One region of the Burkholderia sp. GW821-FHT14F03 genome, then DNA from elsewhere that is predicted to be linked to it. Evidence: riboswitches for the same ligand, from Rfam matches in the RefSeq annotation. Region 1 holds a riboswitch; each other region holds the start of a gene.

Region 1 (9,564 bases):
ACGCGCGGTGCATCGCACTGCTGGATCCGCGCCAGTTGCAGCGCGAGCGCTTCGAGCCGGCCGAGGCTGCCGGGCGGCTTCGTCTTGTGATCGATCAGGTGCTGCAGCGGTGCACGCGCCGCTGCGTCGAGCGGATCGATCCGGGGCACGGAAAAAGTCGAGGTCATGGGTTCGCCTGAGTCGAAATCGGAAACGGAAACGGAAACGGGATCGAAAACAACGCCGGGGGCGCCGGGCGGCACCCGGACGCGAATACGTACGGGCGGCCCGACATCATCGCGCCGTCTGCGCCGGCCACACCGGCACCAGCGCTTCGCGGCCGTCGCGCTCGATCAACACGAGCGGATAGCCGAACGCCCGGCTCGCGCGCTCGGCGCTCAGCACCTCGCGCGCGGGGCCGGCCTGCGCGCCGCCGCGCCCGTCGAGCAGCAGCGCGTGGGTCGCGAAACGGCGCGCGAGGTTCAGGTCGTGGCACGAGAAGATCACGGTGCGCGCGCCGCCGCGCAGCCAGTCGGCCAGCGCGGCGAGACAATCGATCTGGTGATGGAGGTCGAGATGCGCGAGCGGTTCGTCGAGCAACAGCAGCGGCGCGTCCTGGCACAGCGCGCCGGCCAGCGCGACGCGCTGGCGCTCGCCGCCCGACAGCGACAGCACGTCGCGCGCGGCGAACGCCGCGAGCCCGAGCGCGTCGAGCGCGGCCTGCGCGGCCGCGCGATCCTCGGGACGCTCCCAGCCCCAGCCGGACAGATGCGGAAAGCGGTTGAGCAGCACGGTGTCGAACACGCTCGCGCTGAACGCGTCGTGCACGCTCTGCGCCATCAGCGCGCGCCGCCGCGCGAGCGGCGCGGGCGACCATGCGGCGAGCGGCACGCCGTCGAGTTCGACCTGCCCGCGCGCGGGCGGCGCGAGTCCGGCGAGCGTCGAGATCAGCGTTGTCTTGCCCGCGCCGTTCGGGCCGGCAATGCACCACAGCTCGCCCGGGCCGAAGCCTTGCGTGAAATCGTCGAGCAGCAGGCGGCCACCCGCTTGCAGTGCGAGCCGCCGCGCATCGCAGCGCGCCGCGACGGCATCCGGAAGCAGGCGCGGCGCGCTCATCGCGCCCGCCTCAGCAGCATCCACAGGAACACCGGCACGCCGATCAACGCCGTCATCACGCCGACCGGCAATTGCGCGGGCGCGATCGCCGTGCGCGCGAGCAGGTCGGCCGCCATCACGCCGCCACCGCCCGCGAGCGCGGCGGCGGGCAGCAGCATGCGCTGGTCGTTGCCGAATGCGAGCCGCAGCGCGTGCGGCACCACGAGACCGACGAAGCCGATCGTGCCGGCCGTGGTGACCGCGGCCGCGGCGGCCAGCGAGGCGATCAGGTAGATGCGCAGCCGCAGCCGCGCGACCGGCACGCCGAGCGCCGCCGCCACGGCGTCGCCGCGCAGCAGCGCGTTGAGCTGCGGCGCGACCGGCAGCGCGGCGAGCAAGGCCGCCGCGAGCGCCGCGAGCGCGAACCAGGGCGCGGCCGCGCCGCTCAGGTCGCCCGACAGCCAGAACAGGATGCCGCGCAGCCGGTTGTCCGGCGCGATCGACAGCAGCAGCGTGATCAGCGCGCCCCACCCCGCCGCGATCACCACGCCCGTGAGCAGCAGACGCGGCGATGCGTCGCGAACGTCGCCGCGCCACAGCGCGCGACGCGCGAGACCGAGCAGCACGGCGATCGACGCGAGCGCGCCGAGGAACGACGCGGCGTCGACCATCCACCACGCGCCGCCCGCGATCATCGCGACGAGCGCGAAGCCCGCCGCGCCGCCCGATACGCCGAGCACGTAAGGCTCGGCGAGCGGATTGCGCAGCAGCACCTGCAACAGCGCGCCCGCGAGCGCGAGCAGCGCGCCGCAGCTGAAGCCCGCGAGCGCCCGCGGCAGGCGCAGCGTGCGCACGACCTCGACCGCGAGCGGCGTCGCGTCACCGCCCCCATGCGGCGCGAGCGCGGCCAGCGCCTGTCCGGGCGAGACGGGCAGGCTGCCGCACGTCAGCGACGCGACGAACAAGGCGGCCGCGACGCCCGCGGCCCCGGCCCAGATCAGGGCCGCGCGGCGCGCGTTCATCCGCGCGCCCCGCCGCGTGCGTCACGGCTGCTGCCAGCCGATCGTGACGTAGGCGCCGCGGCGCGGCGTGTTGTACGCATAGGCAAGTTCGTAATCCTTGTCGAGCAGGTTGTCGATGCGCGCGCTCACGTACCACGCCTTCGTGATGTTGTAGCGCGCGGACAGGTTGACGACCCCGTAGCCGCCGAGCGGATTGCCGGTGTCGTTGCGCGCGCCGCTGACGAGCCATTCGCCGCCGACGCGCCAGCCGCCGAACGCGCGGTTCAGCGCGAACGACGCGAAGCGGCGCGCGCGCCGGTTCAGGTCCTGGCCGGCCGTCTCGTCGACCGGGTTCTGCACGGTCGCCGCGACCCGCACCTCGGTCTTGCCGACATGGCCCTGCCACGAGCCCTCGACACCCTGCACCTTGGCCCGGCCGATGTTCACGGCCTGATAGTAATAGCTGTTCGCGACCGGCTGGTAGTCGATCAGGTCCGTGTAGCGCGTCTGGAACACCGTCACGCGCGCCACGCCGAGCGCGTCCGACGCGTACTGCACGGCGGCCTCGACCGAGTGGCTGCGCTCGGGGCGGATCGCCGGATTGCCTGCGTTCGGGTAGTACAGATCGTTGAAGCTCGGTGCGCGGAATGCATCGGAATAGCTGGCCGTGACCTTCCAGTGCTCGGTCACGTCGAGCCCATAGCCGAGATAGTAGCTGTTGGCGCCGCCGAAATCGGAGTACTGGTCGCGCCGCACGTTGGCCTGGAACTGGCTGTTCCCGAAGCGGCCCGTGTAGCCGAGCCAGCCCGAATTCACATGACGCTGCGGCGCGACGAACACGTCGGAGTCGAACGCCTGGTCGAGCCGCTCATAGCCCGCCTGGATGCGCTGATCCTTCAGCGGCGCGAAGTCGTTTTGCCAGGTGTACTGGCGGTTGTCGGTGTTGAAGTGATCGGTATAGGCGCCGTTCAGCCAGGACTGGCTTCGATCGTTGCCGCTCGCGACGCGCAGATGCGTGGTCCACCAGTCGGTCAGCTTGCCGTCCGCGAACGCGGCGATCTGCTGCACCTTGGTATACAGGCTGTTGAGATCGGTCGGCTGCCCGTAGGCATTGTCGAAGCTGGTGTCGCCGTTGCTCTGGAAGTAGCTGACACCCGCGCTCCAGCGCGCGTTGAAGCGATGCTTGAGCGACGCGGCCACGCTTTCGTCGAGATAGCCGTTCGCATTCGGATTCGCCTGCGGCTGCCGGACCGGATCGATGGCCGAGAAACCGTCGGTCTTGTCGCGCGACAGCGACACGCTGAAGGTCGTGTCGCCCGCCGCGTCGAGCCGGCCCGACACGCCCGCGGTCTGGCTCTGCGTGTGATAGCTGCCATAGCCGACCGAGAAGTTGAAGCGCGGCGGATGATCGCCGCCGTCCTTCGTGAACACCTGCACGACGCCGCCGATCGCGCCCGAGCCGTACAGCGACGACACGTTGCCGTTGACGATCTCGACCCGCTCGATCTGGTCGAGCGGCAGCTGCGCGATCTGCGCCTGGCCGAGGCTCGCCGAATCGACCCGCACGCCGTCGATCAACACCAGCGACTGGGTCGACTGCGCGCCGCGCAGGAACAGGCTCGCGGTCGCGCCGGGCCCGCCGTTGCGCACGATCTGCGCGCCGGGCGCGAGCGCGAGCAGGCCGGGCAGATCGGTCGCATTGCTGTTCTCGATGTCCGCGCGGGTAAACAGAGTGGTTTGCGGCAGCGCGTCCGCGAGCGCTTGCGGGGCACGCTGCGCGGTCACGACGATCGGCTCGAGCTGGGTCGGCGCGGCGGCGGACGAAGGCGGCGGGGAAGAAGCAGGCGGCGTGCTCTGCGCGACGGCGGCGCACGGCAGCCCGGAACACGCGACGAGCGCGGCGCGGGCGATCTGGGTTCGCATCGATGAATCCTGTTGAACGGTGCGGCCCCCGCCTCCCCGCAGGTTCCGCCTCACGAGGACGGCGCGCATCGCGCGTCCGCCCTCCCGCCCTGGCCGGTATCCGGGCTGACGGCGTCACCGCCCCGCCTTCCCGCGCGCATCGCGCAGTGGCCGCGCGGCAAACGCCGCGCTTGTGGGGACAGCTGGCATCGCACGCGATGCGCCGCTTACCGTTGCGGGGGCAGCGCAGGTTGGCCGGTCCTGGCGGACCGTGCGCCCTGCTTCCCGTTTAACCGCGTGCGCGTGCACGCGAGCACCAAAGCGGCGCCAGTGTAGGAGCGCGGGTGCCGGCCGTCAAGAAAGCCTCCCGCGCGCCGCGCGCGCCCCCCAGCTCGCGGGATTTGACCCAGATTTGTCGCAAAATTCGCATCAACACGCATGAACGTTACGTCTCGATACGATCCGGATCTCGGGTTGGACGATAATCCGCGCTAAAATGCTGGGTCTTTAGAGGACGCAGCAGATGCTCAACGAACTCGAAACTCTATCTCAAAATATTGGCCGTTTGATCGCGCTGAACAAGCGTCATCACACGGAGCGGCTCGCGCTCGAAGAGCAGCTCGCGCAATTGCGCACGGAAGCGGAAGCGACCCGCACGGAACTCTCGCAACTGCGCGAGGAACGCGACGCCCTTGCGGCGGAGCGCGACGCGCTGTCGGCGAAGATCGACGATGCCCAGGTGAAGCTCAATGCGATTCTCGAGAAGCTGCCGCGCGCGAAGAACGCGCCGGACGCGGAAAACCAGCTCGACCTGCTCGACCCGCGCGATGATGCGCGCGAGGGCGGCCCGGCCAGCCACGGAGAACATGCATGAGCACCAAGCAGATCGAAGTATCGATCCTCGGTCAGGCGTATCGGCTCGCCTGCTCCGCCGACACCGAAGCCGCGTTGCTCGAGGCGGTCGCGCGCGTCGATGCGGAGATGTCGAAGATCCGCTCGAACAGCTCCGTGCGCGGCACGGATCGCATCGCCGTGATGGCCGCGCTGTCGCTCGCGTCGGAGCTTTTGAGGCTGCAACAGAGCGTGCGGCACGGAGAAGCATTTCCCGCGGAGGAAATCCGGCGTACAATGCATCAAATGAATGAACAGCTTGGTGCAGTGCTCGCACAGCACGAAGCGCAGTAAGCGGGTCGCACGGGTTCTCGTGGTGCTTGATGTCCAGCGTGATGAGCATCGCGCAAGCCACTGAATCCAAACACGATCCGCACGATTAGTCAGCTTCCCTGCCTGGTTCGCCAAGGTCATATATTCCTTGAACCAATGCCATGTGCACGGTTGCGGAAATTTGTAGCACGGGCGCGCGCGTCACTCTGTCTGATGTACCCGATGTGCTGCTAACTGCGACCAATTCTGAACCCCAGGTTCAGGATGCCGGCCTAGCGGCCAAGGCGGGGGCCTTTTCAACGGCATCGGGCGATTCCCGATGCCGTTTCCTTTTGCGGCAGCCTTTTTCCTGCGTCGATCACGATCCATGCACCACTGGCTGATGAAGTCCGAACCGGACGAAGCGAGCATCGACGATCTCGCGAACGCGCCGCAGCGCACGCTGCCGTGGACCGGCGTGCGCAACTATCAGGCGCGCAACTTCATGCGCGACACGATGCACATCGGCGACGGCGTGCTGTTCTATCACTCGAGCTGCCCCGAGCCCGGCATCGCCGGCCTCGCCGAGGTCTGTTCGACGCCCTATCCCGATCCCACGCAGTTCGATCCGAAGAGCCCCTATCACGATCCGAAATCCACGCGCGAAACACCGCGCTGGATGCTGGTCGACGTGAAGTTCGTGCGCAAGTCGCCGCTCGTGCCGCTCGCCGCGTTGCGCGAGCACGACGCCCTTGCCGACATGCGCGTGCTCGCGAAAGGCAACCGCCTCTCGATCACGCCCGTCACGCCCGCCGAATGGCGCTTCATCACGCAGAAGCTGATGAAGTGAGGTCGCGCCGCGGCCCGCTTCAAGGAAAGTCAAATCGGCCGGCCCGGCCGGCCGCGCAGCGGAACTCGGCGCGCCTTTCATTGGCCTAACGGTCGCTCAGCCGGCAAGCCGCCGGTTACGATCCTCATCAGGCGCGGCCTCGTACCGCGTTTTTGCGCGTATCGCGTGCGCGCTTCCGTTCAAGGAGTCCAACATGACGAAAAAAACCGCCCTCGTGCTCGCTCTCGCCGTCGCCACCGTGGTGCCCGTCGCGCTGTCGCTCGCCCCGTCCGTCGCACGCGCGCAGAGCGTCGGCCAACAACCGCCGCCGGCCGGCGTGCTGTCGCTGTCGGCACAGGCCAGCGCCGACGTGCCGCAGGACGTCGTCACGATCACGCTGTTCTACGAGCAGCAGGCGCGCGACCCCGGCAGCCTCACGGCGGACCTGAACCGCCGCGCCGACGCGGCGCTCGCGCAGGCGCGCGGCGTCGCCGGCGTGACCGCGCGCACGGGCGCGTTCTCGGTCTATCCGAGCACCGACCGCGACGGCAAGATCTCCGCATGGCGCGGCCGCACCGAGGTCGTGCTCGAATCGCACGACTTCGCGGCCGCCTCGAAGCTCGCCGGCCAGCTCGCCACGACCCTGCAGATCGCCGGCGTCGACTTCTCGCTGTCGCCCGAGGCGCAGCGCGCCGCCGAGCAGAAGCTCACGACGGAAGCGATCAAGTCGTTCCGCACGCGCGCCGAGGAAGCCTCGAAGGCGTTCGGCTACAGCAGCTATTCGATCCGCGACGTCAACGTCGGCGGCGGTCACAACGTGCAGCCGTATCCGCGCATGATGGCGATGGCCGCGGCCGCGCCGATGTCCAAGGACGCCGGCGCGCCGATCTCGGTCGAGGGCGGCAAGGCGACCGTGACCGTCAACGTGAACGGCTCGGTCCAGATGAAGTGACGCGCGACGCGCGACGATAAAAAAGCGCCGGCTCCCGCCGGCGTTCTTCATGGTGCGCGGCTCACGCCGCCCGTCATGCGCGCGCGGCGCCCGCGCCACGACGATAGGCCCACACGAGCATCGCGATGCCCGCGAGGATCATCGGCAACGACAGCCACTGCCCCATCGACAAGCCGAACGTGAGCAGTCCGAGGAAGTCGTCGGGCTCGCGCGCGAACTCCACGGTGAAACGCGCGAGGCCGTAGCCGATCAGGAACACCGCCGACACCGCGTCGAGCGGCCGCGGCTTGCGCGCGAAGAAGAACAGCACGAAGAACAGCGCGACGCCCTCGAGCGCGATCTCGTAGAGCTGCGACGGATGGCGCGGCAGCATCTGATACTGCATGAACACCTCGTTGAGGTTCCACTTCGCGGCAAGCGCCGGATGCGCGCCGAGCCACGCGGCATCGTCGCGCGCGGCGCCGGGGAACAGCATCGCCCAGGGCGCGTCCGGGCTCGTCACGCGGCCCCACAGCTCGCCGTTGATGAAATTGCCGAGACGCCCCGCGGCGAGCCCCGTCGGCACCATCGGCGCGACGAAGTCGGTCACCTCCATCCAGCTGCGCTTGCGCTGCCACGCGAACAGCGACATCGCGAACACCACGCCCAGGAAGCCACCGTGGAACGACATGCCGCCCTCCCACACCTTGAAGATGTCGAGCGGGTGCGAGAAATAGAAGCTCGCCTTGTAGAACAGCACGTAGCCGAGACGGCCGCCGAGCACGGTGCCGAGCACGCCGTAGAACATCATGTCGTCGATGTCCTTCGCGGTCCAGCCTTGCGCCGCGACGTGCGGCAGCCGCAGCCGCAGCCGGCCGACCACGATCGCCGCGATGAACGCGACCAGATACATGAGGCCGTACCAGCGGACGGCGAGCGGCCCGAGGTGGATCGCGACGGGATCGAAATGCGGGTGAATGATCATGGATAAACGGTGTAGGGTTCGGATTCATCGCGCCGCGCACGAGGTGCGCGACGCGTGTTTGACGGCGGGCGCGCGCCGAGGTTCTCAGCCGTCGATGCCGGGCGCCGCGCGCCGCACGATCTCGATGAAGGCCGCGAGCACCGGACTCACGTCGCCCGTGCGCCAGGCCAGCCCGGTCTCGACGACCGGCGCGTCGGCGGCGAGCGGCCGGTAGATCACGCCCGTGCGCCGCAGGTTGCGCAGCGACTGCGGCACCAGCGCGACGCCCATGCCGGCCGACACGAGGCTCACGATCGTCTGCATCTGGATCGCCTCCTGGCCGATGCGCGGCGTGACGCCCGCCGCGCCGTAGCAGCCCGTAATGATGTCATAAAAGCCGGGCGCCAGACGACGCGGAAAGATCACGAGCGGCAAGTCCGCGACCTCGGCGAGGCGCACCGGCGTCTCCTCGCCCGCCTTCGACGCGTCGGCCGGCATCGCCACCACGAGCGGTTCGCGCGCCACGGGCAGATAGGACAGCACGGCCGCATGCCGCGGCGGCACGGGCGGAATGATCAACCCGGCGTCGATCCGCCCGGCCGCGAGTTCGTCGATCTGCACGTCGCTCGTCGCCTCGGTCAGTTGCAGCCGCACGTGCGGATTGCGCGCGCCGAACTCGCGCAGCAGGTTCGGCAGCAGGCCGTAGTCCGCGGTCGACACGAACGCGAGCGACAGCGAGCCGGCCTCGCCGCGCGCGAGACTCTGCGCGAGCGGCGGCAGCGCGTCCGCCGCGGCCAACAGCCGCTCGACCTCGGGCAGGAGCGCCGCGCCCACCGCCGTCAGCTCGACCGAGCGCTTGGTGCGCGCGAACAGCGCGACGCCCAGCGCCTCCTCCAGCGCGCGGATCGCCTGCGACAACGGCGGCTGCGTCATCGACAGCCGGGCGGCCGCGCGGCCGAAATGTCGCTCGTCGGCGACGGTCACGAAATAGCGCCACTGGCGCAGGTCGGGGCTCACCTCGGTCACGCTCCCTGATATGTTGATCGACCTAATCGGCTATGAATAATATATTGGACATTCCCAAAGAGAAACTGCATCCTTGGCCCACTTGAGCCGTTCCGCCCGTGCCGCGGCCGGCCGCCCCGCAATCAAGACAACAAACGGATGGAGTTCCCCATGTCGTACAACCGCCGCTCGAAGAACATCACGCAAGGCGTCGCGCGCGCGCCGAACCGCTCGATGTATTACGCGCTCGGCTACCAGAAGGACGATTTCGACAAGCCGATGATCGGCATCGCGAACGGCCACTCGACCATCACGCCGTGCAACGCGGGCCTGCAGCGCCTGTCCGACGCCGCCGTGAAGGCGGTCAAGGACGCCGGCGCGAATCCGCAGATCTTCGGTACGCCGACGATCTCCGACGGCATGTCGATGGGCACCGAGGGGATGAAGTACTCGCTCGTGTCGCGCGAGGTGATCGCCGACTGCATCGAGACCTGCGTGCAAGGTCAATGGATGGACGGCGTCGTGGTCGTGGGCGGCTGCGACAAGAACATGCCGGGCGGGATGATCGCGCTCGCGCGCCTGAACGTGCCGGGCATCTACGTGTACGGCGGCACGATCCGCCCCGGCCACTGGAAGGGCAAGGACCTGACGATCGTGTCCTCGTTCGAGGCGGTCGGCGAGTTCACCGCGGGCCGGATGTCGCAGGAAGATTTCG
Region 2 (9,564 bases), on a different contig from region 1:
TGAGCAGCTCCGGGTCGCCGGGGCCGACGCCGACGCCGTACAGCCGGCCGGCCGCGCGCGGGCCGTCGTCGAGCGGGACGCCGTTCATTCGGCCTCCGAGGCGAGCGCGTTGACGGCGGCGGCGGCCATCGCGCTGCCGCCGCGCCGGCCGAGCACGGCGACGAACGGCACGCCGCGGCTGTCGGCGGCCAGGAGCGCCTTCGATTCGGCCGCGCCGATGAAACCGACCGGGAAGCCCAGGATCAGCGCGGGGCGCGGCGCGCCCGCATCGAGCAGGTCGAGCAGATGGAACAGCGCGGTCGGCGCGTTGCCGATCACGACGATGCTGCCCGCCAGATGCGGCCGCCACAGTTCGAGCGCGGCCGCCGAGCGGGTGTTGTCGAGCGCGCGGGCGAGATCGGGCACGGCGGCGTCGCCGAGCGTGCAGATCACCGGATTGGCTGCGGGCAGCCGCGCGCGCGTGATGCCCTCGGCGACCATGCGCGCGTCGCAGAGAATCGGCGCGCCGGCCGCGAGCGCCGCGCGGCCCGCGTGGCCCGCGCCCGGCGAGAAGCGCAGGTCGCGCACGATATCGACCATCCCGCACGCGTGGATCACGCGGACCGCGACTTTTTCGAGGTCGGCGGGGATGTCGCGCAGGTCCGCTTCGGCGCGGATCGTCGCGAACGACCGGCGGTAGATTTCCTGGCCGTCGCGTAGGTAGTCAAGCATCGGTGAAGTCCTGAAGCTGGCCGGCTCCGTCGAGATGGAGCGCGGCCTGATCGATCGTCAGATGGCGCGCGAGGACGCGGCCGAAGCCCGTCGTCCCGTCGCGCCGATACAGGTCATAGTGCCCGGGCGAGGCCGCGAGCAAGGTGTGCGCGGCGGGGTGCGGCAGCGCGCAGCTGCGCGCGCAACCGCTCAGGTGCACGTCGCGCGCGCGCGCGAGGCGCGCGGCGAGCTGCCGCGCATCCTGCTTGGTGTCCGCGAGCGCGCGCGCGCAGCCCGCGGACCCCGCGCAGGCGACGAGATGGGCGAGCGGCTGCGCGGGGTCGCACGCAAAGCCGAGCGCATGCAGCCGCGCGAGGACGCGCCCGGCCGCCGCGCGCGGCACGCCCGGCAGCAGCACGCCTTGCCACGGCGTGATGCGCAGCGTGCCGTCGCCGTCCTGGGCGGCGAGCCCGGCGAGCGCGCGCAGGCCGGCCGCGTCGAGCCGGCCGAGCGGCGCCTGCGCGCCGACATGGCAGGTGTCGGGCGTGTGTTCGGGGTGAATGCCGAAGCGCCGCGCGAGGTCCGGATCGGGCCGGCGCCAGGCGTGCAGCTCGGGGTCGCGGCGCCAGGTGTGCGGCGTATGCGCGGCGGCATGCGCGAGCAGGGCCTCGGCCGATTCGCGCGCCAGCAACGCGCGCATGCGCGTGACGTCGGGCGGCGCGAGCGCGACGAACGCGCACAACAGCGCGTGCGTGAAGGCGCAGGCGTGCTCGGGGCGGATCGCGGCGAGCGCGGGGCGCACATCGGGCGCGCCCGCCCTGGGCGGGCAGCCGGCAAGGCCGACGGCGAGCCAGCGTTCGCCGCGCGCGTCAAGCAGCGCGGACAGCCACAGATCATGCGGATGATCGAGCGCCGCGAGCCGTTCGCCGCCGTCGAGCAGCAGCGAGAACTTGGGCGACAGCGCGGCCAGGCGCGGCTCGCTCTGCAGCATCGCGAGCAGCGGCCCGGCCAGCGCGGCGCTGTCGAGCAGCGCGTGCGGGTCGCGGCCGGCGGTCGGGCTCAGCAACAGGTTGCGCACGTCGTCGCGCGCGGCGACGCAGGCGTCGTCGGCATCGTCGGCGACGCGCGGGCCGAGCCCCGCGTCGCGCAGCGCGCGGGTCACGGCGGCCTCGCGGCCGGCGCGCACGCCGCGCAGCTGGAGATTCGCGCGGTTGGTCGCCTCGATCGCGCCGGAGCCGTCGCGCTCGGCGACCGCGGCGATCGCTCGCGCCTGGGCGGCGTCGAGCGCGCCGCCGGGCAGGCGGATCCGGCACAGCCCGCCGTCGCGCGCCGCGACGATGCGCACGAGCCCCGGGCACGCGGACGCGCGGGGCAGGGCGGAGGCGGCAGTGGAGTCGGCTGGAGTCAAAGAGGCACCGGGTCGGTGTGCGCGGCGGCCCGCGCCGTCCGCGCGCGCGGACGGCTGGCATGGCGGCGTCGGCACACCCCGTCCGACGCGGACCGTCACATACGAAAACCACGCCGGCAGGTCTCCTGGCTCGCAGGTCGGGGCCCGCGCGCGGCCTTCCCGGCAGGGCCAGTGGCATGCTGGCGCGCGGACTCGCTGCGCACAGTTGCGGGGGCAGCCGCAGCGATGCGCGAAGCGGCATCCTGCGTTCCCTGTTAGGCCCTGACGGGCACCGGCGAACGAACGCCGTAGCATACCCGATTCTGGTCGGGCCTTGCCGGGTAAGGGTTTGCAGGGAATCAAATAAATTCGGCGGGGACGTGAAGGCGGGGGGCATGCGGATGCCGCCGAGCATCGGGCGGGACGACGGATCTGCTTTCGGCGCGACGTTGCGGGGCCGACGGCCGCGGCGTGCCCGCGCGCCGCGTGAATACGGCTTGCGCATGCGGGCATGCGTATCGCGCCGCTGCCCGGAACGGGCCTGGCGGAAGCGCCGGACTCATTCATCGGTTCCATTGCGACCGGCGTCGGCGAGCCGCACGGCCGCGTGAAGCGAAGCGCTGATTGCACACGTCGTCGTACCAGAAAACCGGCGCGATATGCGCCGGCATACGCCGGCAGTGGCCCGAGGCTGCTGCCCGGCACGGGCCTGGCGGAAGCGCCGGACTCATTCACCGGCTCTCTTGCGACCGGCTGCGCACGTCGTCGAATCCGAAAGCGGACGCTATACGCGCCGGGCATACGCCGGCAGCGGCCCGACGGCGCTGCCCGGCACGGGCTGAGTGGAAGCGCCGGACTCATTCATCGGCTCCGCTGCGACCGGCGTCGGCGTGCCGCACGGCCGCGCGAAGCAACGCGCCGTTTGCAGGCGCCGTCGAATCCGAAAACCGTCGCGACACGCGCCGGCCACGCCGCGACAGCAACCCGGCCGAGGTCGCCGCAAGCGCATGCCCGCGCCGCATCGCGCTGTATCATTCCTCCTTTGTCACCACACCGCCAGCAACGTCGACGGAATCATGGAACGGGAAGCAAGCATGACCACCTGGCTGACGGTGGTCGGGATCGGCGACGACGGTTACGCGGGCCTTGGCCGCGCCGCGCGCCGCGCATTGTTCGACGCCGCGCTGGTCGTCGGTGGCGAACGGCATCTGGCGATGCTGCCCGCGCGCCTGCGCGCGCGGCGCGAAGCGTGGCCGCGGCCGTTCGATCTCGCCGCGCTGCTCGCGCGCCGCGCCGAACGCGTCTGCGTGCTCGCGAGCGGCGATCCGATGTGCTTCGGCGTCGGCGCGACGCTGGCGCGCGCGCTGCCCGTCGACGAACTCCGGATCCTGCCCGCGCCGTCGTCCCCGTCGTTGGCCGCCGCGCGCCTCGGCTGGGCCCTGCACGAAGTCGACACGCTGTCGCTGGTGGGCCGGCCGCTCGCCGCGCTGCGGCGCGCGCTGTACGACGGCCGGCGTCTCATCGTGCTGAGCGCGGACGGCGCGACGCCCGCCGCGCTTGCCGCCTGGCTCGTCGGGCACGGCTACGGCGCGACGCGCCTCAGTGTGTTCGAGCACCTGGGCGGTCCACTTGAACGGCGCATCGACGGACGCGCCGATGCTTGGTGCGCGCCGGACGTGGCCGCGCTCAATCTCGTCGCGCTCGACTGCCGCGCGGCGGCGCACGCGCCTGCCGCGCGACTCGCGCTGACCCCGGGGCTGCCCGACGACGCCTACCGGCACGACGGCCAGCTGACGAAGCGCGACGTGCGCGCGCTCACGCTCGGCCGCCTCGCGCCCGCGCCCGGCGAACTGCTCTGGGACGTCGGCGCGGGGGCCGGTTCGATCGGCATCGAATGGATGCGCGCGCACCCAAGCTGCCGGGCGATCGCCATCGAATCGCATCCTGCGCGCCACCGCTTCATCGAGCACAACCGCGATGCGCTGGGCGTGCCCGCGCTGCAACTGGTCGCGGGCCGCGCGCCCGATGCGCTCGCGGGCCTCGCCGCGCCCGATGCGATCTTCGTCGGCGGCGGCGCGACCGGCGCGGGCGTGCTCGACACTTGCTGGGCGGCGCTCAAGCCGGGCGGCCGGCTGGTCGCCAATGCGGTCACCCTCGAAGGCGAGGCCGCGCTGGTCGCGTGGCGCGCGCGGCACGGCGGCGCGCTCACGCGCATCGCGCTCGCCGAGGCCCAGCCGCTCGGCGGCTTCGAGACCTGGCGCGCGGCGCTGCCCGTCACGCTCTACGCGGTGGACAAGCCGCGCGAGGACGCGCGCTGATGCGCGACGAGACCCCCGAACAGCCCGCCCCGCTGCGCAGCGGCTACACGACGGGCAGCTGCGCGACGGCGACCTCGCTCGCGGCCGCGCGGCTGCTGTTCGACGACGTGCCCGGCGACGCGGTCGAGATCGTGCTGCCGAAGGGGCAGCGCGTGCTGATGCGGCTCGCGTTCTGCCGGCGCACCGACGACGGCGCGGAAGCGGGCACGATCAAGGACGCGGGCGACGATCCCGACGTCACCCACGGCGCGCTGGTGTTCGCGAGGGTGCGGCTCGCGGCCGCGCCCGGCGTGCGTTTCCACGCGGGGCCGGGCGTCGGCACGGTGACCCGCGCGGGGCTCACGCTGCCGGTCGGCGAGCCGGCGATCAACCCGGTGCCGCGCCGCATGATGAGCGAGCACCTGGGCGCGCTCGCGGCCGAGCACGGCTATGCGGGCGGCTTCGAGGTGACGATCGGCGTCGAGGGCGGCGAGGCGCTTGCGCTCAAGACGATGAACCCGCGCCTCGGCATCGTCGGCGGCCTGTCGATCCTCGGCACGACCGGCATCGTGCGGCCGTTCTCGTGTTCCGCCTACATCGCGTCGATCCACCAGGGCATCGACGTCGCGCGCGCGAACGGCATCCGCCATCTCGCCGCCTGCACCGGCAACGCGAGCGAGGACACCATGCGCGCGTATTACGGCCTGCCCGACATCGCGCTGATCGAGATGGGCGATTTCGCGGGCGCGGTGCTCAAGCACCTGCGCCGCGCGCCCGTCGAACGGGTCAGCCTGTGCGGCGGCTTCGGCAAGCTCAGCAAGCTCGCGGCCGGCCATCTCGACCTGCACAGCCGCCATTCGAGCATCGACTTGCCGCAGCTCGCCGAGTGGGCCGCGCAGGCGGGCGCGGCCGCCGCGCTGCTGGACGCGATCCGCGCCAGCAACACCAGCCAGCAGGCGCTCGCGCTCGCGCATGCCGACGGCATCGCCCTGGGCGACGCCGTCTGCGCCCGCGCGCTGCGGGTCGCGCGCGACATCGTGCCGCCGTCGGTGGCGGTCGAGATGTTCGCGATCGACCGCCAGGGCGGCATCGTCGGCATCGCGCGATGACGGCCGCGCCGCGCATCCTGCTGCTCGGCGGCACGGGCGACGCGCTGCGGCTCGCGCGCGCGCTCGGCCCGACGGCGGTCTACAGCCTGGCCGGGCTCGGCAAGGTGCCGGACGACCTGGCCTGCGCGGTGCGGGTGGGCGGCTTCGGCGGGGCGGACGGGCTCGCGCGCTATCTGGCCGAGGCCCGCATCGACCTGCTGATCGATGCGACCCATCCGTACGCGGCGCGCATCAGCGCGAACGCGGCGTGCGCCTGCGGGCGGGCACGCGTGCCGTACTGGGCGCTGCGGCGCGCGCCGTGGCAGCCGGGCGCGGGCGACGACTGGCGCGGCGCGCGCGATTGGGATGCGGTGCGCGCGCGGCTCGCGCCGTTCGCGCGGCCGCTGTTTACGCTCGGCCGCGAGCCGCTCGCGCATCTCGACGCGGTGCCGCCGCACCAGCACTGGACCGTGCGCTGCCTCGACGCGCATCCGGGCCGCGCGCGCGCGCGGGTGCTGGCCGCGCGCGGCCCGTTCACGCCGGACGGCGAACGCGCGCTGTTCGCGCAGTACGGCATCGACGTGGTGATCAGCAAGAACAGCGGCGGCGCGGCGACGGAAGCCAAGCTCGAGGTCGCGCGCGAGCGCGGCCTGCCGGTGATCATGGTCGAGCGTCCGGCGCTGCCGCCCGCCGATCGCGAATTCGACGGCGTCGCCGCGCTGCGCGCCGCGCTCGACCTTTAACGCCTGTCGGACAGGCCAGACGGAGCAGGACATGACGGTGTATTTCATTGGCGCGGGGCCGGGCGACCCCGAACTGATCACGGTGAAGGGGCAGCGCCTCGTGCGCACCTGCCCGGTGATTCTCTACGCGGGTTCGCTCGTGCCCGAGGCGGTGCTCGAAGGCCATCGCGCCGAACAGGTCGTGAACACGGCGGAATTGGATCTGGACGCGATCGTCGCGCTGCTCGCGGCTGCGCATGCGAAGGGCCGGGACGTGGCGCGCGTGCACTCGGGCGACCCGTCGCTGTACGGCGCGATCGGCGAGCAGATCCGCCGGCTGCGCGCGCTCGACATTCCCTATGAGATCGTGCCGGGCGTGACCGCGACGGCCGCCTGCGCGGCAACGCTCGGCGTCGAGCTGACGCTGCCCGACGTCGCGCAGACGGTGATCCTCACGCGCTACGCGGGCAAGACGACGATGCCGGCGGGCGAGGCGCTGGGCGGCCTCGCCGCGCACCGCGCGACGCTGGCGATCCATCTGGGCGTGCGCCATCTCGCGAAGATCGTCGACGAGGTGTTGCCGCACTACGGCGCGGATTGCCCGGTCGCGGTCGTGTATCGCGCGAGCTGGCCGGACGAGGTGCGCGTGACGGGCACGCTTGCGGATATCGTCGGGAAGATCGCGGCGACGCCGATCGAGCGCACCGCGCTGATCCTGATCGGCCGGGTGCTGACCGCCGACGGGTTCGCGCGCTCGACGCTGTACGCGAGCGCGGACTGATCAGGCGCGGCTCGCGGCCGCGACGGGCAGCGGCGCGAAGCGTGCGGCCATGGCGAACATCACGAGGCAGACGACGGCCATGAAGGCCCAGGCGGGCGTGAGGTCCGCGAGGTTCTGCCGGATCAGGCCGGCCGCGAACGGGAACAGGCCCGCGATCAGGTAGCCGATGCCCTGCACGAACGCGGTCAGCGCGCCGGCCTCGGCCGGCTGCGTGACGTGATCGAGCGCGACGATCAGCGACAGCGGAAACAGCGCGCCGATCCCGAGACCGATCAGCAGCGCGGCCGGCAGCGCGAGGCCGAGCGGCGACGCGATCAGCACCAGCAGGCCGATGAGCAGCGAGCCGATCGCCGCGAACAATGCCGGACGACGATCGCGCAGGCGGTCGATGAAGCTGGAAACGAGCAGGCCCGCGGTGACTTCCGCGACCGTCACGCCGCCGAGCAGGCCGCCCGCGGCCTCGGGCGACCAGCCGAGCGACACGAAGTACGGCGGCAGCCACGCGAGCACCAGCGTATAGGCGCCGGTGCCGAGCCCGAAGAACAGCGCGAGCAGCCACGCGCGCGAACCGCGCGCGCCGTGGCGGCCTGTCGTCGCGGCGGGGCCGCCCGCCCGGGCGCGGCTCGCGAGCGGCCACAGCACGGCGGCCGCACAGGCGGGCAGCGCCCAGCCGGCGAGCGCGGCGCTCCAGTCGACGCGCGCCGCGGCGAACGGCGTGACGACGCTCGCGAACACCGCGCCCCCCATGATCGAGGTCGAATAGAAGCCCATCACGCTGCCGGCGCGCGCGGCGAAATGCGTCTTGATGAAAGTCGGCAGCAAGGCCTGCGCCATCGCGATGCCGGCGCCGGCCGCGAGCGCGCTCGCGAGCAGCACGGCCGGATGCGCGGCGGCGAGCCGCGCGGCGCAGGCGAGCGCGATCAGCGCGACGCCGAGCCAGACGCCCGCGCGCACGCCGGCGTGACGCTGCAGCCAGCGCGCGCCGAGCGCGCCCGCGCCCATCAGCAGGATCGGCACGGTGGTGAGCAGGCTTGCAGTGCTGTCGCTGATCCCGGTCGCGCGCTGGATCGTGTCGAGCAGCGGGCCGAGCGAGGCCAGCACCGGCCGCAGGTTGAGGCCGACCAGCACGATCGCGGCGAGCCGCCAGGCGGGGGAAAGCAGGAGTGGCATGAGGCGGAAATCCCTGAAGCGCGGCGCGCCTCAAGAAGCGCGCCGACCGTTGCGTATAATTATCTCGATATCAAGATAGTGGTGATTTATCTTGAGGTCAAGATAACTGGGACGATCAGGAGGGTTAATGGACCGAGCCGCCCATGCGGTCGAGCAGTGGCGTCGCGAGCGCCCGGATCTCGATCCGATGTCGATGTTGCTGCTGGGCCGCCTGCAGGAGACGGCCCTCGTGATCGCCCGCGACCGGCTCACGCCGCTGTTCGCGCGCTACGGTTTGCAGCCCGGGGAATTCGATGTGCTTGCGACCTTGCGTCGCAGCGGCAGGCCGTATGCGCTGACGCCGACCGCGCTGTACGACGCCGCGATGATCTCGTCGGGCAGCATGACGAACCGCATCGACCGGCTCCAGCAGGCGGGCTGGGTCGAGCGCCGGCCGAATCCCGCCGACGGGCGCGGCACGCTGGTGGGGCTGACGGACGAGGGGTACGCGCTGATCGAGGCGGCGGTCGGGGCGCACGTCGACAATCAGCGCGCGGTGCTGAGCCCGCTCAGCGAGGGCGAGCAGGCCCAGCTGGCGGCGCTGCTCGACAAGCTGTTGCAGGGGCAGACGCGCGCCTAGCCGCGCGCGTCCGGACGCGTCACGCGCGGGCGGGAATCTCGAGGCCGCGCGTGACGGCGGGGCGCGCGACGAACGCGGCGAGGGCGCGCGCGACGTGCGGATACGCGTCGAAGCCGACCAGCTCGCCCGCCTCGTAGAAGCCGACCAGGTTGCGGATCCACGGGAAGGTCGCGATGTCCGCGATCGTGTAGGTGTCGCCCATGATCCAGGCGCGCGTCGCGAGATGGCCGTCGAGCACCGCGAGCAGCCGCTTCGCCTCGGCGACATAGCGGTCGCGCGGACGCTTGTCCTCGTAGTCGCGGCCCGCGAACTTGTGGAAGAACCCGACCTGGCCGAACATCGGGCCGATGCCGCCCATCTGGAACATCAGCCACTGGATCGTTTCGTAGCGCGCCGCCGGATCCTGCGGCAGCAGCTGGCCGCTCTTGTCGGCGAGGTAGATCAGGATCGCGCCCGATTCGAACAGCGCGAGCGGCCGCCCGCCCGGGCCGTCGGGATCGAGGATCGCGGGAATCTTGTTGTTCGGGTTCAGCGACAGGAAGGCGGGCGACAGCTGGTCGTTGGTGTCGAAGCGCACCAGGTGCGGTTCGTAGGCGAGCCCGGTTTCCTCCAGCATGATCGACACCTTCACGCCGTTCGGCGTCGGCAGCGAATAGAGCTGGATGCGGTCCGGATGCTGCGCGGGCCATTTCTGCGTAATCGGGAAGGCGGAAAGATCGGGCATGGCGAGGCTCGTGTCGAAGGGGTGGAGAAAAATCGGCGCGTGGCGGTTGGGCGCCCAACGATGGACCGCACAATGTAGCCGATTCG
Region 3 (9,564 bases), on a different contig from region 1:
CGCGCTGGTCGGCGGCGCGCTCGTGCTCGCGACCGACAGCGCCGTGCAGGCGCTCGATCTCGAAGGCACGCTGACGACCGGGGTCGCGATCGCGCTGGCCGGCACGCCGCTGATGCTCGCGATGATCCGGCGCGGCGCGGCCTGGTCGGGCGTGCTGCACGCGGGCGCCGAGGCGCGCGCGGCGGGCGGCGGCGGCACGCGCCTGATGCGCGTCGTCGGCGGGTGGCCGTGGCCGCTCCTGGCCGCGGCGCTGTTCGCGCTGTTCGCGTGCGTGGTGGCGGCCGGCGTGTCGGCGGGGCCGACGCTGCTCGGCGTCGCGCGCTGGCAGGCGCTGCTGGCCGGGCAGGACGCGGTGGCCCGCATGATCGTCGACCTGCGGCTGCCGCGCCTTCTGTGCGCGCTGCTCGCGGGCGCCTTGCTCGCCGCGAGCGGGGTGCTGATGCAAAGCATCGTGCGCAATCCGCTGGCCGGCCCCGAAGTGCTCGGCGTCACCCAGGGCGCGGGGCTCGCCACGCTCGTGCTGCTCGTGGCCTGGCCGCTCGCCGGGCACGGCGCGCTCGCCGCGGCGTCGCTCGCGGGCGGCGGCGCGACGCTCGCGTTCACGCTGCTGCTGAATCGCCGGCATCGCTACGCGCCGCTCGCGGTCGCGTTGACCGGGATCGTGATCGGCACGCTGTGGACCACGCTGTCGCAATGGCTGATCACCCAACAGAGCGTGCAGCCCGCGCGCTTCGTCGTGTGGCTGATCGGCGGCACCTACGGCCGCAGCTGGGGCGAGGTCGCCGCGCTGCTGCCGTGGTGCGCGCTCGCGCTGCCGGTGTTCGCGCTGCTCGCGAAGCCGCTCGACCTGCTCGCGCTCGGCGACGATCAGGCGGCCGCGCTCGGCCTGCCGCTCGGCGTGCTGCGCCCGCTCGTGCTCGCGGTGGCGACGCTCGCGGCCTGCGCGGCGGTCGCGGCGGTCGGGCCGATCGGCTTCATCGGACTGATGGCGCCGCATCTCGCGGCGCTGCTTGGCGCGCGCGCGCATCGCACCCGCCTGTGGCTCGCGGCCGTGTGCGGCGCGCTCGTGCTGGCGGCGGCCGATATCGCGGCGCGCACGCTGCTCGCGCCGCGCGAGATTCCGGCCGGCGTGCTGACCGCGCTGATCGGCGCCCCCTACCTGCTCGCGCTGCTGGTCGCCGAGTCCCGGCGCGAGCGCAAGGGCGCGCGGGGGCGCGGATGAGCCTGAACCCGGCCGCGCCCTGGCCGGACGGCGCGGGCGCGCAGTGTTTCGCGGCCTTCGTGCCCGCGTCGATCGCCCACTACCTCGAACACGTGTGGCTCGGCGCGCCGTCCGGCGCGGCCGAGCCCGCCTTCGCGGCGGAGGCGTCCGCGCACGCGGTCGTGCTGCCGGCGGCGGCGCTCGACGGCGAGCGTCACGCGCTGCTCGACGCGATGGTCGCGCTGTACGGCGGCGATGCGGACCAGCATGCGCGCGCGCTGCTGTCGCAATGGAGCAAGTACTACTTCGGCTTCGCGGCCACGGCGGGTTTCGCCGCCGCGCTGCTGCTCGGCCGGCCGCTCGACCTGACGGGCGCGCGGGTCGCGCTGCGCGCGGGCCTGCCGGTCGCGTTCGGCGTCGACCCGGCCGCGCTCGGCGCGGCCGACCCCGATCCGGCGCGCCGCTACGGGCCGCTCGTCGCGCACCTGCGCGAGGTGATCGGGCAGCTGGCCGCGATGACCCGACTCTCGCCGCGCGTGCTGTGGAGCAATGCCGGCAATCTGCTCGACTACCTGTTCGAGCAGTGCGCGGACCTTCCCGGCGCGGCCGACGATGCCGCCTGGCTGTTCGGCCCGCTCGACGCGGACGGCGAGGCGAACCCGCTGCGCCTGCCGGTGCGGCGCGCGCGGCCGTGCTCGACGCGGCTGCCGAATCCGTTCCGCGCGCGCCGCGTGTGCTGCATGCGCAATGAAATTCCGGGAGAGACCCAACTGTGTGGAAGTTGTCCGCTGCTGCTGACGATGTGCGACGACGCGATCGCGTTGCAGGAGACGATGCGATGAGCGTGCAGGCTCCCCGGCGTCGCATGCTGGGCGCGGTGCTGGCGGCGGCGTGCGGCGCGGCGTTCGCGCCGCTTGCGCGCGCCGCGGCCGAGGTGCTGCCCGGCGCGGCCTGCGGGCCGCTCGCCGGCAATCCCGTGGTGTCGCAGGCGAGCGCCGTGCTGCCGGCGCGGCCGGCCCGGATCGTCGTGCTCGAATTCATGTTCGCCGAGGATCTCGCGGCGCTGGACATCACGCCCGTCGGCATGGCCGACCCCGAGTACTACCCGGGCTGGATCGGCTACGACGACGCGCGGCTCGCGCGGGTGCCGGACATCGGCACGCGCCAGGAGCCGAGCCTCGAGGCGATCGCGGCCGCGCGGCCCGATCTGATTCTCGGCGTGGGGCTGCGCCATGCGGCGATCTTCGCGGCGCTGGAGCGGATCGCGCCGACCGTGCTGTTCGCCTACAGTCCGAACTTCGTGCGCGACGGCCGGCAGGTGACGCAGCTCGACTGGGCGCGCGCGATCCTGCATACGCTCGGCTGTTTGACCGGCCGCGTGGAAGCGGCGCGCGCGGTCGACGCGCGGCTCGCGGCCGTGCTCGCGCGCAACGCGCGGCGGCTCGCCGAGGCCGGGCGGCGCGGCGAGCCGGTCGCGTGGCTGCAGGAACTGGGGTTGCCCGATCGCTACTGGGCCTTCACCGGCAACAGCACGGCGGCGGGCGTCGCGCGCGCGCTCGGGCTCACGCCCTGGCCCGGCGAGTCGACCCGCGAGGGCACTGCCTACGTGACCTCGGAGGACCTGCTGAAGCGGCCGGACCTCGCGGTGATGTTCGTCAGCGCGACCGGGCCCGACGTGCCGCTCGCCGCGAAGCTCGATTCGCCGGTGTGGCGGTTCGTGCCCGCGCAACGCGCGGGACGGGTCGCGCTCGTCGAGCGCAATATCTGGGGGTTCGGGGGGCCGATGTCCGCGCTGCGGCTCGCGGACGTGATGACGGAATCGTTGCTGGCGTTGCCGAAGGCGGGCGGGCGTTGATGCGCTGATGCCGCGACGGCGCTTCGGGGTGGGGCGCAGGGCGCGCGGTGACGGGGCCGACCGAGCTCGCGGCAACGGCATCGACGCCGTCGCGCGGCCGCACGGTCGGGCGCGCCGCAGTCACACGGTGCGCGGTTGGCCTTGCCGAGTCCGCATCGTCGTCTTCGTTTTCTCGATCAGGTCAGCGCGTACCTGCCCGCACGGTCGGGCGGGCCGCAGTCACACGGTGCGCGGCTGGCCCTGCCGCGTCCGCATCGTCGTCTTCGTTTTCTCGATCAGGTCAGCGCGTACCTGCCCGCGCGGCCGCACGGTCAGACGGGCCGAGTCACACGGTGCGCGGCTGGCCTTGCCGAGTCCGCATCGTCGTCTTCGTTTTCTCGATCAGGTCAGCGCGTACCTGCCCGCGCGGCCGCGCGGTCAGGCGCGCCGCAGTCCACGGTGCGCGGCTGGCCCTGCCGCGTCCGCATCGTCGTCTTTGTTTTTGCGATCAGGTCAACGCGTACCTGCCCGCGCGGCCGCACGGTCAGACGCGCCGCAGTCACACGGTACGCGGCTGACCTTGCGCGTCCGCATCGTCGTCTCCGTTTTTGCGATCCGGTCAACGCATACCTGATTCGACGCGTCGCTTGAGCGCGGCATTCATCGCGACGAATTCGAGGCGGGTGTCCTCGACCACCGCGCGCGTCAGCCGGCCCGCGAGCCATCCCGAGAACCGTTCGCGCTGCTCGAAGCGGGTGCCGCCCGCGACAGCCGTCAGGCGCAGGCAATGGGTGCCGTCGAACAGACCGTCGACGCCCACGCTGCCGCGCCAGCAGATCTCCGCGTCGTCGCGGACGCGTTGCACGATCGGCCTGAAGGTCATCGTGTCCGCGCCGCGCCCGAGCACGATGCGCAGCGTCGCGCCCTCGCGGAATGGGCCGTCGATCTCGGTGATGAACGGATTCCACGCCGGATAGGCCGCGCGATCCGTCACCACGCGCCAGACCTCGGCGGGCGGCCGGGCAATGAACTGGTCGGCGCGGATTTCCAGATCCTCGTGCAGCGCGGCGAGCGCCGCGCCCATGCCCGCGGCGCCGAGCGCGAAACCGATCAGCAGGCGCCTGCCGCGCTTCATCATGACGCGCCGCGCGCGTTCGCCCGCGGCGCGACGAGTGCGGCCAGGGCCCGCGGGAGCCGGGTAAAGCCCTCGCGGTCGAGGAAGTGGCCCGCGCCGGCCACGATTTCATCGGCGCCGCGCAGCGAGGCGGACCGGTCGCGCGACGCGGCCGGCGTCACGATCGTATCGTTGTCCGAGTAGATCGACGCGATCCGCGGCGCGCGCCGGATCACCTCGGCGTGATCGAGCGGCGCGTCGGTGAACGCACGCAGCGTCGGCAGCGTCGACAGGGGCCGGTCGAAGCCGGACACGAGCAGCAGGCCGCCGATGCGGGTGCCGGCCGGCAGCGTCAGCAGGTGCCGGAGCACGCTGATGCAGCCGAGGCTGTGGCCGACCAGCAGGGTATTCGCGTCGGCCGCCGGCACGAGCGCGCGCAGCGTCTCGGCCCATGCGCGCGGCGTCGGTTCATCGGGAGCGGGCATGGCCGGCACGTCGACGCGCGCGCCTTCCGCGCGCAAGGTCTCGGCGAGCCAGGGAAACCAGTTGGCGGCGGGCGATGCGGTGTAGCCGTGCACGATCAAGACGTGCTTGCCGGCGAAACGCGGAGCGGAAGTCATGAGGTCCCGGGTGTCGAGGCGCGGCGCGCGGGGCGAAGGAAAGCCGTGGCGCGTCATTCTAGGCCTTGCGCGCCGGGACTGCACGAGCGCCGCGCGCCTCCCGGCCTCAATGCGCGCCGGCGGCCGGGCGCGGCGTCGCACCCGGGTCGCTGGTCTGCAGCCCGCGCTTTCTGAGCACGATCGAGACGACGAACCACATCTGGTTGTTCACCTGCTGCGACAGGTCGGCGATGTAGCCGGCCGTCTTGCCGTCCCAGGTCGCGCGGTAGTAGCGCTGCATCACGGGGTCCTCCAGCATCGCGATCAGGTGCCGCAGCTCGTCGTCCGACAGCTTCGCGTTCCGGATCATGCGGCGCGTGAGCAGCGCCTGTTCGCCGTACCCGGAGCGGATCTTGTTGGCGATGATCTCGTTGACGTCGGCCTGGACGCCTTTCCAGGCATCGGGCGACACGTTCGGGTTGAACTTGCGCGTCGCGTTCAGCAGGTAGCCGGCCGTCGCCTTTTCGAGCGAGGCGGGGTCGCCGTGTTCGTTCAGGACGATGATCCGCTGGATCAGCGCTTCGTTGTTCGGGGCTGCGTTCGTGTCCGGGGACGGCGCGGCCGGGGTCCGGGCGCAGGCGAGCAGCAGGAGGGAGGCGGCCAGCGCACGCCGTGCGCGTGAAAAGCGAGGGTTTATGTTCATTCTGTTTTGAAATAGGTCTGCTTTGATTATATCGAGTCGACTCCCGGGGCCTGCCGGGCGGGGTCGATCGAGGCCGGCGCGGCCCATGGGCGCGAGGCGGCCGGCGTGCAGACCAACGGAGAAAACATCATGAATACGTTGGCCGACGAACCGTTGTCGAACCGTTCCATCGAGGCCTGGCAATTCAGGCTGCACTGCGCCGTGATTCCGTTCGTGATTCTGGTGATGGTCGCGGGGCCGCTCTATCTGGGCTATCTCGTGACGTGGAGCAGCCATGCGGACTCCAAGTTCATCGGGTTCGTCCTGGACAACTACCTGGTGTTCTTCGTGTTGCCGTATGTCGGGCTGTTCGCCTACTTCATCGTCACGACCCTGCGGATGAGCAACGGGCCGGTTGGTGTTCGAACTCGGGACGTTCATCCGGATCAAGGGCGCGGCGGGCCCGATCCTGTTCTGGATCATCACGTTCGTCGCGATCAGCGCGACGATCAAGGCGTGCTGGAAGGGCTGGCGTTGAGCGCGCGGCGCGCATGAATGAAAACGGCCACCGGAGTGGCCGTGGCAAGCCCGCCGGACCGGCGGGAGCGGGGGCGGAGGCGGGAAGGGGGACGGGAGCGGGGGCGGCGCGGCCGCGCCGCTACGTGCGCCGTCCCGCCGGCACGCCGCGTTCGGCCAGCGCGCCGAACACGAGGCCGATCGTCGTCCACATGATCACCTGCATGCCGATCGCGGCGACCCGGAACTGCCACAGCACGGTCGCAGGGAACGCGTCGGGCACTTCGTTGATCGCGGGCAGCGCGTGCTGCACGGCCGCGATGATCGCGACGAACACGAGCCCCGCCGCGAGCGACGCGTTCCACGCGCCGAGCCGCGCGGACAACCGGCCGCGCACCTTGAGCGAGAACACCAGCGTCACGATCGAGATCGCGATCATCAGGAAGAACAGCCCGGTTCGATAGCCGATCGTCTCCGGATCGCCCACCGAGGGGGGATTGGCGGGGTACTTGAGATTGGGGACGATCACCAGGGCGATGAACGCCGCGAGCGCGAGCCACGCGGACAGCGGCCGCGCGGCGAGCCGCCCGACCCGGCCGTACGCATAGGCGAAGGTCAGCGCGAACAGGCCGCCGAATGCCGCGCCGTAGGTCACGACGCCCGTGAGCAGGCCGAGCCCGGCCTGGGTCCCGCGGCTGACGAGCTCCGGCTCCGGGGCCTCGCCCTTGGCCGCATCGAGCTTTTCCTCGAAGGCGATCGCCTGCGCGACCTGGGGTTCGCCGACGACCCGCGCGAACGCGAACGTGAGAAGACCGGCGGCGATGCCTGCGAGCATCCCGCGGACCAGCAGTTTTCCGACCATCCGTGCCTCCGCGTCAGTGGCAGGGGAAGCCGAGCAGGTGCCGGCCGTCGTGCACGAACTCATGCACGTACATGCCGGGAACGAGCGAGGTCGCGCCTTGTTCCGCGCCGACGAAGTAGAGCGCGAGCAGCAGGAGCAGGCCAGCGAACAGGGCCCAGGGCAACAGTTCGCCAAGGGGAATCGGCGCCGGGGCGGCAACCGGGTTGAGGGCAGCTTCGTGCATGGTGGGATCTCCGGGGGAATCGCGCCCCGTCAAGGGTGGTGAGGAAAGGCAAGGAACGCAGGTCTGGCTTCCGGGATCAGGGATCGCCGGTTACAGTGGCGCGACCGCGCCGGATTCGCACCGGCTTCCGCGTTCGTATTCGGAGGGCATTGTACGCGTGATTTTTTTGCCGGAGCAATCGGAGGGCGGGCCGCATCGGGCGGCCGACGCCGACCTCGTCGTGTATCTCGTCGCGCATGCGGCGACCCGCGCGATGCGGAGCGGCGCGTTCCCCGACGACGATCCGCTCGATGCGCGCGGTCTCGCCGAGGCGGCCGCGCTGCGCGCGCGCTGGACGCCGCCCGCCGGCGCGCGCGCGTGCAGCAGCCCGGCGCGCTGCGCGCGGCAGACCGCCGAGGCGCTCGGCCTGCCTGCCGCGCCCGAGGCGGGGCTGGCGGATCTCGACTACGGCCGCTGGCGCGGCGTGCCGCTCGCGCGCCTCGCGCAGACGGCCCCGGATGCGCTGCGGGCCTGGTTGGCGGATCCGCGCGCGCATCCGCACGGCGGCGAAGCGTTCGCGGATGCGCGGCGGCGGGTGGGCGGCTGGCTCGACGGCTTGCCGGCGGGCGGTCGGATCGTCGCCGTCACCCATCCGGCGCTGGTGCGCGCCGCGCTCGCGCATGCGCTGGGTACGTCGCCCGATGCGCCGTTCGGTCCGGAGGTCGCGCCGCTGGCCGTGACGGTGCTGGTGCGCGCCGGGCCGGGCTGGATGCGTCGTGAAGCAGCCGAAGGGTGAGCCGCGCCGCGCAGCCCGCGATGCGTGATGCGTGATGCGCGCCGTATCGCCCCGGCCGGTCCCAACGCTTGATTCGCGCGCGCGGTCTTGATACGATCGCCGCACTTTGTCGTCACGCGCAACGCCCTCCCGGTCCGCCAGGAGGGCGTTTCTTTTTGGCTTTCCTCCACCGAAAAGGAATTGCGCGACATGAATCCCGTCTCTTCTCTCTCCCGCGCCGCCCATCCGGACGAAGGCCTCGGCCACCGCCGGCACGGCGACGGCCCCGTGCGCGTGCTGATGCTGCACGACTGGCTCGGCGACCACACGAACTACGACGCCATCCTCCCGTATCTCGACGGCGACGCGTTCACCTATGTGTTCGCCGACCTGCGCGGATACGGCCGCTCGTTCCACCTGACGGGCGCGTATACGCTCGACGAGGTGAGCGCCGACTGCCTCGCGCTCGCCGACCGGCTCGGCTGGACGGGCTTCCACGTGATCGGCCATTCAATGACCGGGATGGTGACGCAGCGGCTCGCGGCCGTCGCGCCCGGGCGGATCCTGGGCGCGGTGGCGGTGTGCCCGGTGTCCGCCGCGGGGCAGGGGCTCGACGCCGAGGCGCGGGCGTTCTTCGAGCAGGTCGCGACGGACGACGCCGCCTTGCGCCGGCTGCTCCGTCATGTCGCGGGCGGCTTGTCGCCGGGCTGGATCGAGGCCAAGCTGCGGCAGCGCCGCGCGGCGGTCTCGCCGGCCTGCCGGCCCGGCTATCTCGCGATGCTGAACGGGCCCGGGTTCGTCGACCAGGTGCGCGGGCTCGCCACGCGCTTTCTCGTGATGGTCGGCGACCACGATCCCGGGCTCGACGCGGCGGCGATGCGGCGCAGCTTCCTCGCGTGGCACCCGAATGCGCGCCTCGCGGTCGTGCCGAACTGCGGGCACTACCCGATGCAGGAGTGCCCGCCGTACTTCGTCACGCTGATCGAGGCGTTCCTGCGCGGGGATCCCGCCTGAGCCCGCGCCGCGCATGAAAAAACGCGGCGCGTCCCCATCGGGCACGCGCCGCGTTCTGCTTGCCGGACGACCGGTCCCGCCCGGCTCAGCCGGCCGTGCCGTTCGCCGCGACGGGCGTCGCGAGCGCCGCATGCGCGGTGCCGAAGGTCTCGCTGACGATGCTGCCGTTGTCGAGCTTCAGCACGCGGTCCGCGATCGGGAAATAGCGGTCGTCGTGGCTGATCACGATCACGGTCTTGCCGCGCGCGCGCAGCTCGGGCAGCAGCTGCTCGTAGAACACCGCCTTGAATTGCGGATCCTGGTCCGCCGCCCATTCGTCGAACAGGTACAGCGGGCGATCCTCCAGGTACGCGACCACGAGCGCGAGGCGCTTGCGCTGGCCGGTCGACAGCGCGCGCGTCGAGAACGCGCCGTCCACCACCTGCACCTTGTGATCGAGCGCGAGCTTCGCGACGAGCGCGTTCGCGCGCGCGTCGGCCTGGGCGCGCGACGCGTCGTTCGGATCGACGATCCCGAGCAGCGCGTCGAACAGGTGGAAATCGTTGAACACGGCGGTGAAGCGCTCGCGGTACGCGCCGCGCTCGGCGAACCCGATCGGCTGGCCGTCGATCTCGATCGCGCCGCCTTCGGGCTCGTACAGCCCGGTCAGCACCTTCGCGAGCGTGGTCTTGCCGCTGCCGTTGCCGCCGACGATGAACACCAGTTCGCCCGGCTGCAGCGTCAGGTTGATCGGCCCGACGCGGAACATCCGCTCGTCGCGCTCAT

Evidence for each region. Region 1 has a riboswitch for cobalamin ahead of AC1RQF_RS25440 (TonB-dependent receptor domain-containing protein). Riboswitches for the same ligand answer to the same signal wherever they lie in the genome.
Region 2: another riboswitch for cobalamin. It lies ahead of cobG (precorrin-3B synthase); the one in region 1 lies ahead of AC1RQF_RS25440 (TonB-dependent receptor domain-containing protein).
Region 3: another riboswitch for cobalamin. It lies ahead of AC1RQF_RS10535 (CbtB domain-containing protein); the one in region 1 lies ahead of AC1RQF_RS25440 (TonB-dependent receptor domain-containing protein).

Annotation. Positions count from the first base shown of each region.
Region 1 is NZ_JBXAPG010000043.1:26,587-36,150, forward strand. Features, by position in the region: gene cobT (nicotinate-nucleotide--dimethylbenzimidazole phosphoribosyltransferase) at 1-167, opposite strand, end outside; gene AC1RQF_RS25430 (ABC transporter ATP-binding protein) at 274-1,095, opposite strand; gene AC1RQF_RS25435 (FecCD family ABC transporter permease) at 1,092-2,096, opposite strand; gene AC1RQF_RS25440 (TonB-dependent receptor domain-containing protein) at 2,118-3,998, opposite strand; cobalamin riboswitch at 4,073-4,313, opposite strand; gene AC1RQF_RS25445 (ATPase) at 4,501-4,851, shown strand; gene AC1RQF_RS25450 (cell division protein ZapA) at 4,848-5,162, shown strand; RNA gene ssrS (6S RNA) at 5,255-5,436, shown strand; gene AC1RQF_RS25460 (EVE domain-containing protein) at 5,509-5,970, shown strand; gene AC1RQF_RS25465 (SIMPL domain-containing protein) at 6,164-6,901, shown strand; gene lgt (prolipoprotein diacylglyceryl transferase) at 6,975-7,865, opposite strand; gene AC1RQF_RS25475 (LysR family transcriptional regulator) at 7,950-8,861, opposite strand; gene ilvD (dihydroxy-acid dehydratase) at 9,021-9,564, shown strand, end outside.
Region 2 is NZ_JBXAPG010000012.1:70,024-79,587, reverse strand. Features, by position in the region: gene AC1RQF_RS10390 (precorrin-2 C(20)-methyltransferase) at 1-88, opposite strand, end outside; gene AC1RQF_RS10385 (precorrin-8X methylmutase) at 85-711, opposite strand; gene cobG (precorrin-3B synthase) at 704-2,098, opposite strand; cobalamin riboswitch at 2,197-2,389, opposite strand; gene cbiE (precorrin-6y C5,15-methyltransferase (decarboxylating) subunit CbiE) at 3,172-4,395, shown strand; gene AC1RQF_RS10370 (cobalt-precorrin-5B (C(1))-methyltransferase) at 4,395-5,483, shown strand; gene AC1RQF_RS10365 (cobalt-precorrin-6A reductase) at 5,480-6,205, shown strand; gene cobM (precorrin-4 C(11)-methyltransferase) at 6,237-6,965, shown strand; gene AC1RQF_RS10355 (MFS transporter) at 6,966-8,135, opposite strand; gene AC1RQF_RS10350 (MarR family winged helix-turn-helix transcriptional regulator) at 8,263-8,754, shown strand; gene AC1RQF_RS10345 (glutathione binding-like protein) at 8,774-9,478, opposite strand.
Region 3 is NZ_JBXAPG010000012.1:125,639-135,202, reverse strand. Features, by position in the region: gene fhuB (Fe(3+)-hydroxamate ABC transporter permease FhuB) at 1-1,222, shown strand, start outside; gene fhuF (siderophore-iron reductase FhuF) at 1,219-2,043, shown strand; gene AC1RQF_RS10565 (ABC transporter substrate-binding protein) at 2,040-3,056, shown strand; gene AC1RQF_RS10560 (SRPBCC family protein) at 3,655-4,170, opposite strand; gene AC1RQF_RS10555 (RBBP9/YdeN family alpha/beta hydrolase) at 4,170-4,769, opposite strand; gene AC1RQF_RS10550 (hypothetical protein) at 4,876-5,451, opposite strand; gene AC1RQF_RS10545 (hypothetical protein) at 5,557-5,985, shown strand; gene AC1RQF_RS10540 (CbtA family protein) at 6,089-6,808, opposite strand; gene AC1RQF_RS10535 (CbtB domain-containing protein) at 6,822-7,031, opposite strand; cobalamin riboswitch at 7,071-7,198, opposite strand; gene AC1RQF_RS10530 (histidine phosphatase family protein) at 7,189-7,806, shown strand; gene AC1RQF_RS10525 (alpha/beta fold hydrolase) at 7,996-8,799, shown strand; gene AC1RQF_RS10520 (cyclic peptide export ABC transporter) at 8,885-9,564, opposite strand, start outside.